Regions from separate parts of the Streptomyces sp. NPDC042336 genome, predicted to be linked through region 1. Evidence: riboswitches for the same ligand, from Rfam matches in the RefSeq annotation. Region 1 holds a riboswitch; the other holds the start of a gene.
What was found. A riboswitch is a leader RNA that binds a small molecule or an ion and turns the genes downstream of it on or off. The one in region 1 is predicted to bind cyclic di-AMP.
Positions count from the first base shown of each region.

Region 2: linked by a shared signal. The riboswitch ahead of ACZ6IM_RS27830 (M23 family metallopeptidase) and the one ahead of rpfA (resuscitation-promoting factor protein RpfA) in region 1 are both predicted to bind cyclic di-AMP.

Region 1 covers NZ_JBVJEA010000005.1:94,806-102,451, reverse strand. The annotation lists gene ACZ6IM_RS13325 (cytochrome P450 family protein) at 1-682, shown strand, start outside; gene ACZ6IM_RS13320 (transglycosylase family protein) at 826-1,866, shown strand; cyclic di-AMP (ydaO/yuaA leader) riboswitch at 2,050-2,216, shown strand; gene rpfA (resuscitation-promoting factor protein RpfA) at 2,220-2,957, shown strand; gene eno (phosphopyruvate hydratase) at 3,230-4,510, shown strand; gene divIC (cell division protein DivIC) at 4,606-5,088, shown strand; gene ACZ6IM_RS13300 (DUF501 domain-containing protein) at 5,156-5,695, shown strand; gene ACZ6IM_RS13295 (Ppx/GppA phosphatase family protein) at 5,692-6,687, shown strand; gene ACZ6IM_RS13290 (NAD(P)/FAD-dependent oxidoreductase) at 7,076-7,646, shown strand, end outside.
Region 2 covers NZ_JBVJEA010000014.1:208,149-215,794, forward strand. The annotation lists gene ACZ6IM_RS27820 (TetR/AcrR family transcriptional regulator) at 1-182, shown strand, start outside; gene ACZ6IM_RS27825 (SGNH/GDSL hydrolase family protein) at 254-1,039, opposite strand; gene ACZ6IM_RS27830 (M23 family metallopeptidase) at 1,267-2,214, opposite strand; cyclic di-AMP (ydaO/yuaA leader) riboswitch at 2,217-2,376, opposite strand; gene ACZ6IM_RS27835 (tyrosine-protein phosphatase) at 2,801-3,598, shown strand; gene ACZ6IM_RS27840 (DUF6126 family protein) at 3,627-3,746, opposite strand; gene ACZ6IM_RS27845 (helix-turn-helix domain-containing protein) at 3,743-4,369, opposite strand; gene ACZ6IM_RS27850 (aspartate aminotransferase family protein) at 4,432-5,817, opposite strand; gene dxs (1-deoxy-D-xylulose-5-phosphate synthase) at 5,818-7,646, opposite strand, start outside.

The DNA of each region.
Region 1 (7,646 bases):
GCGAGCGGCGCTGCCGCCCGGGCCCGCCCCCGGCGAGGACCTCATCTCCGGCCTCATCCGAGCCTCCGACCACGGCGAGCACCTCACCGAGAACGAGGCCGCCGCGATGGCCTTCATCCTGCTGTTCGCCGGTTTCGAGACCACGGTCAACCTCATCGGCAACGGGGTGTACGCCCTGCTCACCCACCCCGAGCAGCGGACCCGGCTCCAGGCCTCCCTCGCGGCAGGCGAGCGCGGCCTGCTGGAGACCGGCGTCGAGGAACTGCTGCGCTTCGACGGCCCGGTGGAGCTGGCCACCTGGCGCTTCGCCACCCGGCCGCTGTCCATCGGCGGACAGGACGTCGCGGCCGGCGACCCCGTCCTCGTCGTCCTCGCCGCCGCCGACCGGGACCCGGAGCGGTTCACCGACCCGGACACCCTGGACCTCGCCCGCCGCGACAGCCAGCACCTCGGGTACGGCCACGGCATCCACTACTGCCTCGGCGCCCCGCTCGCCCGGCTGGAGGGACAGACGGCGCTGGCCACGCTCCTCACCCGGCTGCCGGACCTCCGCCTCGCCGCGGACCCGGCCGAACTCCGGTGGCGCGGCGGCCTCATCATGCGCGGTTTGCGCACCTTGCCGGTGGCGTTCACGCCGTCGGCGTCATCGGCCGGGAACGCTTCGTCGCCGACGCAAAAGTGACACGCGCTCAACTTTGTGATCTTCACGTGATCTGCGCGGCATGAACTTGTGACAAGCGATGATCTCCCTATACGTTCACGGATCAACGTGGTGTCGAGCGTCATCCGCCGCGTGGTCCCCGTCGTCTCGTGAAAGGTCGTCGCATGCTCTCCGGGAACGGTCGTCACCGCCGCCCCCGCCAGGCACCCGCTCTGGTCGTCGCCGCCGGAGTGACCGGCTCCGCCATCGCGATCCCGCTGCTCGGCGCGACCGGCGCCCACGCGGCCGACTCGGCGAACTGGGACCAGGTCGCCGAGTGCGAGACCGGCGGCGCCTGGAGCCAGAACAGCGGCAACGGGTACTACGGCGGCCTGCAGCTGTCCCAGGATGCCTGGGAGCAGTACGGCGGTCTCGACTACGCCCCCAGCGCCGACCAGGCCAGTCGCTCCCAGCAGATAAGAATCGCCGAGAAGGTGCATGCGGCCCAGGGCATCGCCGCATGGCCGACCTGCGGTCTGCTCGCCGGCCTCGGCAACGACTCCGGGACCACGGGCGGCGGCTCGGACGCGGCCGGTGACGGGGCGTCGGAGGGTTCGGGGACCTCGGGGGAGACGGACACCACCAAGTCGTCCGAATCGCCCACGACCACCAAAACGCCCGAGTCGTCCGGGTCATCCGGTTCGACCGACTCGTCCGGAGCGGCCGGGGCGCCGGAGTCGACTTCGGGAGCGTCCTCTTCGTCCCCTTCGCCCTCTTCTTCGAAGTCGTCTGACGCTTCGTCCGACGGCTCCGACGGCTCGGGCGCCGCATCGAGCGGCTCGTCCGGTGACGCGGACCAATCCGCCAAGCCGGACACTTCGTCCGAATCCGACGCCTCCGCCAGTGCCGAACCGCGGGAGACCGAGGGCTCGTCCGGCGCCGGCCGGCACCGCGGCGACAGTGCGGAGGAGGGCGCCGCCAAGGAAGGCCTCACGGACACCGCGGCGGGGCGGCACGCCTCGCGCGACGGTGGCGCGCGAGAGGCCGCGGGCAACCGTTACGTCGTCCGCACCGGCGACAGCCTGTGGGCCATCGCCGACTCCCTTGAGGTCGACGGCGGATGGCACACGCTCTACGCCGACAACGAGACCGTCGTCGGTGCCGACCCCGACCACATCCTGCCCGGTCAGACGCTCACGGTCACGGGCGAATCGGGCGAAAAGTAGGGGGAGTTCACGTCACGGTTAGAGACCGTATGTCCCTTTTGGATCTCGTGAGAGATAGGTCTCAGAAGCCGTGATCGTCTTTGAAAATCCGCGGAGCGCGTGTCTACGGTCATGACCGCTCGCCACCGCGGGCCCCGACAGCCGCAACGCCGAATCCTGCCAGCGGCCGTACGGGAACAGTCGTCGCGTCGAGCGCCGAAGGCAGGAGCGGGGGACCCAAGGTAAGCGCCGCACCGGGCAGTTGAGCCGGAGCGGCTAGGGGTGAAGCCGAGTTCCGCGAGGAACCCGGCCGGGCAACTCAACCGGCCCGAACCCGACAGCTCACCTCGCAGGCGTCGGTGAGGGGATCAACCATGCTGTTTTCCGGCAAGGGCAAGCACCGTCGTCCGTCCAAGGCCACCCGTGTCATCGCCGTCGCCGGCGTCACCGGTGCCGCCGTCGCCGCCCCGCTGATGGCGGCCGGCAACGCCTCCGCCGCCACCGCGTCCGAGTGGGACGCCGTCGCCCAGTGCGAGTCCGGCGGCAACTGGTCCATCAACACCGGCAACGGTTACTACGGCGGTCTGCAGTTCTCCGCCTCCACCTGGGCCGCCTACGGCGGTACGCAGTACGCCTCCACCGCCGACCAGGCGAGCAAGTCCCAGCAGATCCAGATCGCCGAGAAGGTGCTCGCGGGCCAGGGCAAGGGTGCCTGGCCGGTCTGCGGCACCGGCCTGTCGGGCGCCGCGTACACCGGTGGCGGCTCGCAGGACGGCGGCTCCGGCAGCTCCCAGAGCTCGCAGAGCCAGAGCAGCGGCTCCACCGCCGAGCGCTCCACCGAGCAGAAGGCCTCCCGCTCCTCCGAGCGTCCGGCCGCCGAGCAGAAGACCGAGAAGGCCGAGAAGGCCGAGAAGAAGACCGTCACCACCCCGACCGGCAAGAAGGTCGAGAAGGGCGACGGCGAGTACAAGGTCGTCAAGGGCGACACCCTCAGCTCGATCGCCGCGGAGCACGACGTCAAGGGCGGCTGGGCGAAGCTGTTCAAGCTGAACGACGACATCGTCGACGACGCCGACCTGATCTACCCGGGCCAGCAGCTGCACCTCAAGTAAGCGGCGGCCGCTCCCGCGACTCCCGCCCCGGTGCGTGTTCCCCCGTACGCACCGGGGCGGGATTTTTCGCGTCCCGCCCGCGCGGGGCACCCGCCCGGTTTCCGGGAACGTCTTTGTTCCGTTCGGAAACAATTTACTCTCGGTTCTGTCCAGCGGGTGGGCGATCGGCTGGCCGATCGCCCGGAGCCGGTTAGGCTCGGTCCCGCAGAGCCGCCGCGGTCCCGCGCGACCGCGCGTCACACCGAAGCGTCACATTGAAGAAGGAGATGCTCGTGCCGTCCATCGACGTCGTCGTAGCCCGGGAAATCCTGGACTCCCGAGGCAACCCCACGGTCGAGGTCGAGGTCGGCCTCGACGACGGCAGCACGGGTCGTGCCGCCGTTCCGTCCGGCGCCTCCACCGGTGCCTTCGAGGCCATCGAACTCCGTGACGGCGACCCGAGCCGTTACCTCGGCAAGGGCGTCGAGAAGGCCGTGCTGGCCGTCATCGAGCAGATCGGCCCGGAGCTGGTCGGTTACGACGCCACCGAGCAGCGCCTGATCGACCAGGCCATGTTCGACCTGGACGCCACCGACAACAAGGGCTCGCTCGGCGCCAACGCCATCCTCGGCGTCTCCCTGGCCGTCGCCCACGCCGCCTCCGAGGCCAGCGACCTGCCGCTCTTCCGCTACCTGGGCGGCCCGAACGCGCACCTGCTGCCCGTGCCGATGATGAACATCCTGAACGGCGGCTCGCACGCCGACTCCAACGTGGACATCCAGGAGTTCATGATCGCCCCGATCGGCGCGGAGTCCTTCTCCGAGGCCCTGCGCTGGGGCGCCGAGGTCTACCACACCCTCAAGAAGGTCCTGAAGAACAAGGGCCTGGCCACCGGCCTCGGCGACGAGGGCGGCTTCGCTCCGAACCTGGGCTCCAACCGCGAGGCCCTCGACCTCATCCTGGAGGCGATCAAGGAGGCCGGCTACACCCCCGGCGAGCAGATCGCCCTCGCGCTCGACGTCGCCGCGTCCGAGTTCTACAAGGACGGCTCCTACACCTTCGAGGGCAAGGAGCGCACCGCCGCCGAGATGACCGAGTACTACGCCGAGCTGGTCGAGGCGTACCCGCTGGTCTCCATCGAGGACCCGCTGTTCGAGGACGACTGGGACGGCTGGAAGACCATCACCGCCAAGCTCGGCGACAAGGTCCAGCTCGTCGGCGACGACCTGTTCGTCACCAACCCGGAGCGCCTGGCCCGCGGCATCGAGGAGAACTCGGCCAACGCCCTGCTGGTCAAGGTCAACCAGATCGGTTCGCTGACCGAGACCCTGGACGCCGTGGAGCTGGCCCAGCGCAACGGCTTCAAGTGCATGATGTCCCACCGCTCCGGCGAGACCGAGGACGTCACCATCGCCGACCTGGCCGTCGCCACCAACTGCGGCCAGATCAAGACCGGCGCCCCGGCCCGCTCCGAGCGCGTGGCCAAGTACAACCAGCTGCTGCGCATCGAGGAGATCCTCGACGACGCCGCGGTGTACGCCGGCCGCAGCGCGTTCCCGCGCTTCAAGGGCTGACAGCCCGGTAGAAGGCAGCGTCGTACGTACGTCCCCGTACCCGGTCCCGTACCGTGTGCGGGGACGTACGCGCGTGCACGGGAGGCGGAGACCAGATGGCCGTGAAGGACCGGGACCGTTTCTCCACCGCGACCAGGATCCGGATCATCGGGGAACAGACCGCGGCCCGGGTCTACCGTTCGCAGACCAGGCGCCAGGCCCGGCGCTCCCGGCTGACCGGCCGGGCCGCGCTGCTCGCGATGGTGCTCTGCTCGCTCGTCGTGGCCCTCGCCTACCCGATACGGCAGTACGTCGCCCAGCGTGCCGAGATCGCCGATCTCCAGCGGGAGCAGCGGGAGACCCGGCAGCGGGTCGAGGACCTGCGCGACCTCAAGGCACGCTGGCAGGACGACGCCTACGCCGAGCAGCAGGTCCGGCTGCGGCTGCACTACGTGATGCCGGGGGAGACGGGGTTCGTCGTCGTCGACCCGGAGGCCGCCGAGCAGACCCGCGCAGAGGCGGGCGCCGCCGACCGCCCCTGGTACCGGAACGTGTGGGACGGGGTCGACAAGGCCGACGCCGCCGCCCACCGGCGGTGAACCGACCCCGGCGGCCTCTCCGGCCTCTCCGGCAGTGACTCAACAGGAAGACCAGCAGAAGACAGTCATGCAGACTCCCCCGCCGACCACCCCGCGCACCGAGCCGACCGACGCGGACGTGGCGGCCTTCAAGCAGCAGCTCGGACGCCCCCCGCGCGGCCTGCGCGCCATCGCGCACCGCTGCCCGTGCGGCCAGCCGGACGTCGTGGAGACGGCGCCGCGGCTGCCCGACGGCACGCCCTTCCCCACGCTGTACTACCTGACGTGCCCGAAGGCGGCCTCCGCCATCGGAACGCTGGAGGCGAACGGCGTGATGAAGGAGATGACCGAGCGGCTGGGCACCGACCCGGAGCTGGCCGCCGCCTACCGCGCCGCGCACGAGGACTACATCCGGCGCCGCGACGAGATCAAGGAGCTGACCGGCTTCCCGAGCGCGGGCGGCATGCCGGACCGCGTGAAGTGCCTGCACGTGCTGGTCGCCCACTCGCTGGCGGCCGGTCCCGGCGTCAACCCGCTGGGCGACGAGGCGATCGCGATGCTGCCCGAGTGGTGGCGCAAGGGTCCGTGCGTGACGGTCCCCGGGACCGAAGGGGAGGACGTCCAGTGACCCGGGTGGCCGCCGTCGACTGCGGTACGAACTCCATCCGGCTCCTGGTGGCCGATCTGGACCCGGACACGGGCGCGCTGACCGACCTGGACCGGCGGATGACCATCGTGCGGCTCGGCCAGGGCGTCGACCGCACCGGCCGGCTCGCGCCCGAGGCGCTGGAGCGGACCTTCGCCGCCTGCCGGGAGTACGCGGAGGTCATCAAGGCGCACGGCGCCGAGCGGCTGCGTTTCGTCGCGACCTCCGCCTCCCGCGACGCGGAGAACCGGGACGACTTCGTGCGCGGGGTGCTGGACATCCTGGGTGTCGAGCCCGAGGTGATCTCGGGCGACCAGGAGGCCGAGTTCTCCTTCACCGGTGCCACGAAGGAACTGACCGGCCGCGCGGACCTGGACAAGCCGTACCTGGTCGTCGACATCGGCGGCGGTTCGACGGAGTTCGTCGTCGGCGACGACCACGTGCGCGCCGCCCGCTCGGTGGACGTCGGCTGCGTGCGGATGACCGAGCGGCACCTGGTGCGCGACGGCGCGGTGACCGACCCGCCGGCCGCGGAGCAGGTGGCCGCGATGCGGGCCGACATCGAGGCCGCCCTGGACCTGGCCGAGCGGACGGTGCCGCTGCGCGAGGCGCGCACGCTGGTGGGGCTCGCCGGGTCGGTGACGACGGTGTCCGCGATCGCGCAGGAGCTGCCGGAGTACGACTCCGCCGCCATCCACCACTCCCGCGTCTCCCACGACCGGGTCCGTGAGATCACCGACTGGCTGCTGCGCTCCACCCACGCCGAGCGCGCGGCGGTCCCCTCCATGCACCCGGGCCGGGTCGACGTGATCGCGGCCGGTGCCCTGACGCTGCTGGCGATCATGGAGCGGACGGGCGCGGAGGAGGTCGTCGTGAGTGAGCACGACATCCTCGACGGCATCGCGTGGTCGATCGCCCGGGGCCCTCGCGGTGATGGACCCGGTGGCGCGCGCCGTGGCGGTCTGAGCAGGTAGGACGACGTTTGAGCGGGCATCGGGGGGCCGCTCGGGCCCCTCGGTGACGCGCCGTCGGGAAAGTTCGTGAAGTTCTTCACAAGGAATTGGGCCCTGTCGGACGACGAAAGCGCGCCCGTTGACCCTTTTGGGCTTTCAACTGCCCTTTGAACGTGTTCAGGTCGGTGTCGCGAAGGGGTCCCGCAGAGCCCTCGCGGACGGGTGGTCCACCGTCCCGGAGGCGCGGAGGCGCAGCTCACGCGGCATTGACAACGGGGTGCTCTACACGCTGGTTCCTTCGCCCGCCATGATCTCCATCACGTGAGCGGCGGATGGTAGCACAGTACCCACCGAAGCTTGTGAAGGGGCGCACGATCGACCCCCCTCAACCGGGTGGATACTCGATGGCATGAGCACCACGGAGCGTCCCAGGATCCTCGTAGTAGGCGGTGGGTACGTAGGCCTGTACGCAGCTCGACGCATCCAGAAGAAGATGCGTTACGGCGAGGCGACCGTCACCGTCGTCGACCCGCGGTCGTACATGACCTACCAGCCCTTCCTCCCCGAAGCCGCCGCCGGCAGCATCTCCCCGCGGCACGTCGTCGTCCCCCTGCGGCGCGTGCTTCCGAAGGCGGAGGTCCTCACCGGCCGGGTCACCACCATCGACCAGGACCGCAAGGTCGCCACGATCGCCCCCCTGGTGGGCGAGGCGTACGAGCTGCCGTTCGACTACCTGGTCATCGCGATGGGCGCGGTCTCCCGCACCTTCCCGATCCCCGGCCTCGCCGAGCAGGGCATCGGCATGAAGGGCATCGAGGAGTCCATCGGCCTGCGCAACCACGTCCTGGAGCAGCTGGACAAGGCCGACTCCACCACCGACGAGGAGATCCGCCGCAAGGCGCTCACCTTCGTCTTCGTCGGCGGCGGCTTCGCCGGCGCGGAGACCATCGGTGAGGTCGAGGACATGGCCCGCGACGCGG
Region 2 (7,646 bases), on a different contig from region 1:
TCTCCTGCCCCGAGCCGGACGCCGCGGCCCTGCGGCTGACGGCGCTGCTGGACGGGCTGGCGGTGCAGCTCACCTCGTACACGGGCACCGTGTCACGGGCCCGGGCGCAGGAGTGGGTGGACGAGGCCCTGGCCCGGGAACTGGGCCTGGACCGGGCGGCCTTGACCCCCGCCCGCCGCTAGGAACCGCCGGCACGCCGCCCCGGCGAGTCGTGTCACGCACCTCGCTCCGTCCCGCCCGTCCGGCGACGCCGTCAGGCCACCGCGGCGATCCGCGTCTTGATGTCGTCCGGCGACAGGGTCCCCTTGGCGGTCACGTGGTCGCCCGACGACTCGCCGCGCAGCCGGCGCCCGATCCACGGCACCAGGTACTCGCGCGCCCAGTGCACGTCGTCGCGCCGGACGTCGAGCGTGCCGCGGGGCGGCAGCGGCGGCCACGGCTGGTCCGGGTCGGCCGGGACGCGCAGGCCGAGGGCCTGCCCCGCGCGCAGTGCCACGCGGGTGTGGCCCTCCGGCGACAGATGCAGCCGGTCGGCGTCCCACGCCCTGCGGTCCTGGACGCTGCGGAGCGACCACAGGTCGAGCACCGGGCAGCCGTAGCGGTCGGCGATGGCGCGGACGTGCCCGTTGTACGTGGCGATCTTGCCCCGCAGGTGCTTGAGGACGGGCACCCCGCGGGTGTCGAACCCGGTGGTCACCAGCACGGTGCCGGCCGCGGCGGTCAGCGCGGCCACCGCCAGTTCGAACCGCTCGGCGACCTCGTCGGGATCGGTGCCGGGCCGGATGATGTCGTTGCCGCCGGCCGCGAACGAGACCAGGTCCGGCGCGAGTGCGACGACCCGCGGGACCTGTTCCGCCACGATCTGGTCGAGGAGCCTGCCGCGCACGGCGAGGTTCGTGTACGTGAAGTCGCCCTCGGGGCGCCGGTCCGCGAGCAGTACGGCGAGTCGGTCGGCCCAGCCGACGAACGCCCCGTCGGGGCCGGGATCACCCACGCCCTCGGTGAAGCTGTCCCCCACCGCCACGTACGACCCGATCACTGCTCTGCTGTCACTCTTCGAATCGTCTGCCACATCGGCCCATGATTCACCCTGGAATGTGACCTACGCGACCGTAGGAAGGGGTTGACGGTCGGTGAGAAAGGCCACGCCTAAAGTGTTCGTCAATTCCGGAATACATCCGAGTATCGGGGGCCGGATACACCGAAGGCCGGACCCGGGGATCGGGGTCCGGCCTTCGGGGCGCGGCGGCCGCGCGGAACCGGTCGTCAGACGGAGACGCCGTGCGAGCGCAGGAACGCGATCGGGTCGATGTCCGAGCCGTAGTCCGGCGTGGTGCGGATCTCGAAGTGCAGGTGCGGGCCGGTCACGTTGCCGGTGGCACCCGAGAGGCCGACCTGCTGGCCCGCCGTCACCGACTGACCGGCGGAGACGGAGAGCGAGGAGAGGTGGGCGTACTGGGCGTAGTGGCCGTCGGCGAGCTGGATGACGACCTGGTTGCCGTACGCGCCGCCCCAGCCGGCGGAGACGACGGTGCCCGCGCCGACGGCCTTCAGCGAGGTGCCGGTCGGGACGACGAAGTCGGTGCCGGTGTGGTAGCCGCTGGACCACATGCTGCCGGACTGGTGGTACGGGGTACCGACGGTGCCGCCCTGGACGGGGGAGGTGTAGCCGCTGGTGGTGCCCGCGGACTGGGTGCCGGTGTTCGAGGAGTCCGAGGAGGAGGCCTTCTCGGCGACCGTCGACTTCTGGGCCGGCTTCTCGGCGGCGGGCTTCTCGGCGGACTTCTGCGCGGGCTTGTGCGACTGCGCGGAGGACGGCGCCGACGACTTGGCGGCCTGGCCGCCGATCGAGAGCTTCAGACCGGGGTGGATCAGCGACGGGTCGGAACCGACGGCCTCGCGGTTGTCCGCGTAGAGCTTCTTCCAGCCACCGTCGACGTGCTGCTCGTCGGCGATCTTCGAAAGGTAGTCACCGCTCTTCACGGTGTACGTCCGGGAATCCGAGTTCTTCTCGGCGCCGCTCGCGGCGGCCTTCTTGGCCGACGTGGGAACGGACTGCACGGCCTGCTCGGAAACGGAGTGCGCGGGGGCGGCGTTGGCGACGGCGGCACCCATCAGCGGGAGCGCGAGCGCGGCGCCACCGGTTCCGGCGACGGCGATGGTGCGGGTCAGGCGCATGGCCCTGGTACGGCGGTGCTTACCCTTCGCGGGCATGGCGAATTCCTCTCCGGCGCCTGCGAGGTGAGCTGTCGGGTGCGGGCTGGAGATGCCCGGCCGCGTCGGAACGCGGCTTTACCCCAAGCCGTTCCGGGAACCGGAACAGGCAGTTCTACCTGTGGGTCCCCCGCTCCTGCCGTGTACGGGTGGTCGATGAGTGCGGGCTCCGGTCGGCGGCAGGATTAGGCGTCCGTCCGGATCGGTGGTGAACGTAAGGGACCGGGACGCACACGGACAAGCGAGGGGTTCCCGCGACCGGTGTTCCGATTGATCCTTTACGGGAATAACCGGTAACCCTGTGTCGATTTCCATCCCGGCGCTTTTCCCGAACACCCCGGAAAACCAATCGAATTACGTGAACATGACGGGCCACGCACGGTCACGGATATGACGCTGCTCACGCACCACGCATTCACCCTCCGCCATTTCAGGTCCAGTTGTCATCAAGGCGCCAATTCGGACAGAAGACCCTTATCAGCCTGCAATACTCTTCGGAGTACGATTTCGCGCACAGGGGATGCCGTATCGTCGAGTGGTGCCCGCCGGCGAGCAGCGGCGGCGGGGCGGAGTGGGAGGAGCCCCCGTGACGCAGCAGGTCCCGTCGACCGAACCCGAGCTGACCGGTGTGCGCAACTTCCGGGACGTGGGCGGACTGCCGACCGTGGACGGGCGGCGGGTGCGGCAGGGGGTGCTGTTCCGCAGCGGCCACCTGGCGCACGCCACCGGGGAGGACGCCGCGTTCCTGGCCTCGCTGGGCCTGCACACGATCTTCGACTTCCGCAACGCGGCCGACCAGAAGCTCGAGGGCCCGGACGTCGAGCTGCCGGGCGTGCGCAATGTGAACCTGCCGCTGAGCGATCCGGCCGACGGCGCCGAGTTCTGGAAGATGGTCCGCGACGGAGACCTCGACCAGCTGCGCGAGATCCTCGCCGACGGCAAGGGCGCCGACCGGATGATCGGCTCCTACCGCTCGATCGTCACGGAGCGCACGGCGGAGCACTCCCGGATCCTGCACGCGCTCGCCGAGGACAGCGTCCCGGCACTGATGCACTGCGCGGCCGGAAAGGACCGTGCGGGGCTGTCCGTCGCCGTCACCCTGCTCGCCCTGGGCGTGGAGCGCGAGGCCGTCGTCGAGGACTACCTGAAGTCGAACGCCGCGCACCGCCGCTACAAGGTGCGCCGCAGCTCCACCGCGGCCTCGGCCTACTCCCCCGAGGTCATGGAGCTGCTCAGCCCCCTGTTCGACGCGCGCGCCGAGTACCTGGCGGCGGCCTTCGAGACCATCGAGGAGACGTGGGGCGGCGTCGACGCGTACCTGGAGAAGGGGCTGCGGCTCACTCCGCGGACGCGGGAGCGGCTGCGCGAGCGGATGCTGGACTGAGCCCGGGGGCGCCCGCTCGCGGACGGCGCTACTTGGCGCCCACCTCGAACAGCAGGTAGAGGAAGCCGCCGAAGACGTGCCCCAGGGCGATGTAGACGAGCAGTCGCACCCACAGGGCGCGCGGGAACTTGTCCTCCATGGTGCTCATGGCATCTCTCCAGGGTTCGGGCCGGGCGCCGGGCCGAGGCACAGCGCGGCTGTCGGGCTCCGCAGCAGGGTGTGGACGAAGAGCAGCTCGACCCCGTCGGGGTCCTGCGCGGCGATCCGGTGCGGGGTCATCGAGTCGAAGTGGGCACTGTCCCCCGCGGTGAGCCGGTGCTCGGTGTCCCCGAGGCGCAGCCGCAACCGGCCCCGCAGGACGTGGAGCCACTCCTCGCCCGGGTGCACGCGCACGACGTCGCCCTGGGAGCCGTACGGCACCTGGACGCGCAGGGCGTGCATGGCGCGGCCCGGCGCTCCGGCCCGGTAGTACGTCCAGCCGCCCGCGCTCGTGGGTTCCATGTCGGCGGCGCGCACGACGGCGTCCCGGTCGGCGGCGGTCTCGCCCAGCAGCTCGGCGACGGTCGTACCGTAGACACGGGCGAGGGAGAGCAGCATCGGGAGTGAAGGCTGGCGCTGACCGGTCTCCAGGCGGGACAGGTGGGCGGGCGACAGTCCCGCGGCGCGGGCCGCGGCCTCCAGGGTGAGGGCGGCCCGCCGCCGCAGCTCGCGCAGCTGGGGTGCGACGGTGGCGACCGGCCCCTCGGCGGGGCCGGTCTCGGAGGAGCTCATGCCTCCATTCAGCCCGAGCTTTGCCCTTGAGGCAAATTACTTGCCTCTGAGGCAAAAGATCCTCAGCGGTTGGCCACCGCCTGCTTGACCAGGGTCTTGCCGAAGTCCCACATCAGGCCGCCGCCGTTGTGCGCGTCCTCCATCACCTCGGTGAAGGCGTCGATGAACCGGTCGGCGTCGGCGGTGTCGATGATCAGCGGCGGGATCAGCTTGATCACCTCCAGGTGGTCGCCGGACACCTGGGTCAGGATCCGGTGCCGCTGCAGCAGCGGCACGACCACCATCTGCGCGAACAGCCCCTTGCGCGCGGCCTGCAGCATCGTCCAGCGGCTGCGCAGCTTCAGGGACCTTGGCCGGCCGAACTCGATGCCGATCATCAGCCCGCGGCCCCGGACGTCGGCGAGCAGTTCGTAGCGGTCCACCAGCGCCGCCAGCCGGGACTTCAGCCGCTCCCCCACCGCGGCGGCGTTCGCCACGATCTCCTCGTTCTCCATCACCGACAGCACCGCGAGCCCGGCGGCCATGGCCTGCGCGTTGGACCCGAAGCTCGCCGAGTGGACCTGCACGCGGTCCATCGAGGAGTACACCTTCTGGAAGATCCAGTCCTTGCCCAGGGTGGCTCCCACCGGCACGTACCCGCCGGACAGCGCCTTGGCGACGCAGACCAGGTCGGGTTCCACGCCGTCCTCGTGCTGGTAGGCGTAGAACTTGCCGGTCCGGCCGAGGCCCGTCTGCACCTCGTCGGCGATCAGCAGCGCCTTGTGCCGGTGCAGCAGCTCCTGCGCGGCGAGGAGGTAGCCGGGCGGGGCCTCGTGCACGCCCTTGCCCTGGACCGGCTCCACGATCAGGGCGGCGACGTCGCCCCTCTTCAGCTCGCGGGCCAGGGCCTCCAGGTCGCCGAGCGGGACGGCGGTGTCGGGCAGCAGGGGTGCGAACCCCTTGCGGAAGCCGTCCTCGCCGTTGACGGACAGCGAGCCGGTGGTCAGTCCGTGGAAGGCGTGCGTGCAGTACAGGATCCGCTGTCTGCCGGTCGCGTAGCGGGCGAACTTCAGGGCGGTCTCGACGGCCTCGGTGCCGCTGTTGCCGAAGAAGACGCGGTCCAGGTGCGGGCTGTAGGAGAGCAGCTTCTCGGCCAGCAGCCCGGGCAGCGGCGGGCAGTCGAAGCGGGTCAGGTCGGCGAGCGAGGCATCGAGGACGTCGTGCAGCGCCTTGCGGACGACGGGGTGGTGACGTCCCAGGCCCATGACCGCGAACCCGGCGAGCATGTCCAGGTAGTCGTTGCCGTCCGCGTCCCAGAAGTGCGCGCCCTCGGCCCGCTCGTAGACCTTGTCGAAGCCGATGGTGTGCAGCATGCGCGGCAGCTGGTGGTTGAGGTGCTTGGCGTGCAGCTCGTACCGCTCGGCCCCGCGCTCGGCCAAGAGCGCGGCGAGGTCGAACTCCTTGGTCATTCAGTTCTCTCCTTGCGCTGGCATGACGATCCGTCCGTCGCCGGACTGTTCCACCACCGGTTTCGCCGTCCGGTCCGCCGCCTGGTCACCGGCCGGTCCGGCGAGGGCCAGGCTCGCGGCGATCCGGCCGGCGACGTCGACCGGGGTGAGGCCGATGTCCGCGAGGACCTCGGCGCGCTTGGCGTGCCCGAGGAACTGCTCGGGGATGCCGAAGCGGCGCACCGGGACGTCGACCTCGGCGTCGCCGAGCGCCAGCGCCACCGCGGAACCGACCCCCGCGGCACGGCTGTTGTCCTCCACCACGGCCACCAGCCGGTGCCCGGCCGCGAGGGGCGCGAGGGCCGGGTCGACGGGCTTGACCCAGCGGGGGTCGACCACGGTGCAGCCGACGCCGCGGGCCTCCAGCAGCTCGGCGGCCCCGAGGCAGACGGGCGCCATCACGCCGACGGACACGAGCAGCACCTCGGGCCGGTCCGCGGCGTGCAGGACGTCCAGGCCGCCGATCCGGTCCACGGCGGGTACGGCGGGGCCGACGGACTCCTTCGGGAAGCGCAGCAGCGTCGGCGCGTCGTCCACGGCGACCGCCTCGCGCAGCTGGGCGCGCAGCTGGCCGGCGTCGCGCGGCGCGGCGATGCGCAGCCCGGGGACGACCTGGAGGACGGACATGTCCCACATGCCGTTGTGCGAAGCCCCGTCGACACCGGTGACGCCCGCCCGGTCCAGGACGAAGGTGACGCCGCAGCGGTGCAGCGCCACGTCCATCAGGAGCTGGTCGAAGGCGCGGTTGAGGAAGGTGGCGTAGACGGCGACGACGGGGTGCAGTCCGCCGGTCGCGAGACCGGCGGCGGACACGGCGGCGTGCTGCTCGGCGATGCCGACGTCCCAGACCCGGTCGGGGAAGCGCGCGGCGAACGGCGCGAGGCCGACCGGGTGCAGCATGGCCGCGGTGATCGCCACCACGTCCTCGCGTTCCTCGCCGATCCGCACGATCTCCTCGCCGAACACCGAGGTCCAGGAAGGCCCGCCCGAGGGGCTCAGCGGCTCGCAGGTGAGCGGGTCCATCACGCCGACGGTGTGGAAGTGGTCCTCCTCGTCGCGCAGGGCGGGTTCGTAGCCGCGGCCCTTCTCGGTGAGGCAGTGCACCAGTACCGGGCCGTGGAAGCGTTTGGCGCGGCGCAGTGCCGACTCCACGGCGCCGATGTCGTGCCCGTCGATCGGGCCGAGGTACTTCAGCCCGAGGTCCTCGAAAAGGCCCTGCGGCGCGAAGGCGTCCTTGAAGCCCTTCTTGGCGCCGTGCAGGGCCTCGTAGACGGTGTTGCCGACCACGGGGGTGCGCTGGAGCACGTCCTTGCCCCAGGCCAGGGCCCGCTCGTAGCCGTCGGTGGTGCGCAGGGTGGCCAGGTGGTTGGCGAGGCCGCCGATGGTCGGGGCGTACGAGCGTTCGTTGTCGTTGACGACGATGATCAGCGGCCGGTCCCGGGCCGCCGCGATGTTGTTCAGCGCCTCCCAGGCCATGCCGCCGGTGAGCGCGCCGTCGCCGATCACGGCGACGACGTGGCTCCGCTCCCCGCGCACCTGGCGGGCCTTGGCGAGGCCGTCCGCCCAGCCGAGGACGGTGGAGGCATGGCTGTTCTCGATGACGTCGTGCTCGGACTCCTCGCGCGAGGGGTAGCCGGACAGGCCGCCCTTGCTCCGCAGCTTGGAGAAGTCCTGACGGCCGGTCAGCAGCTTGTGTACGTAGCTCTGGTGGCCGGTGTCCCACAGGATGCGGTCGTCCGGCGACTCGAAGACCCGGTGCAGGGCGACGGTGAGTTCCACCACGCCGAGGT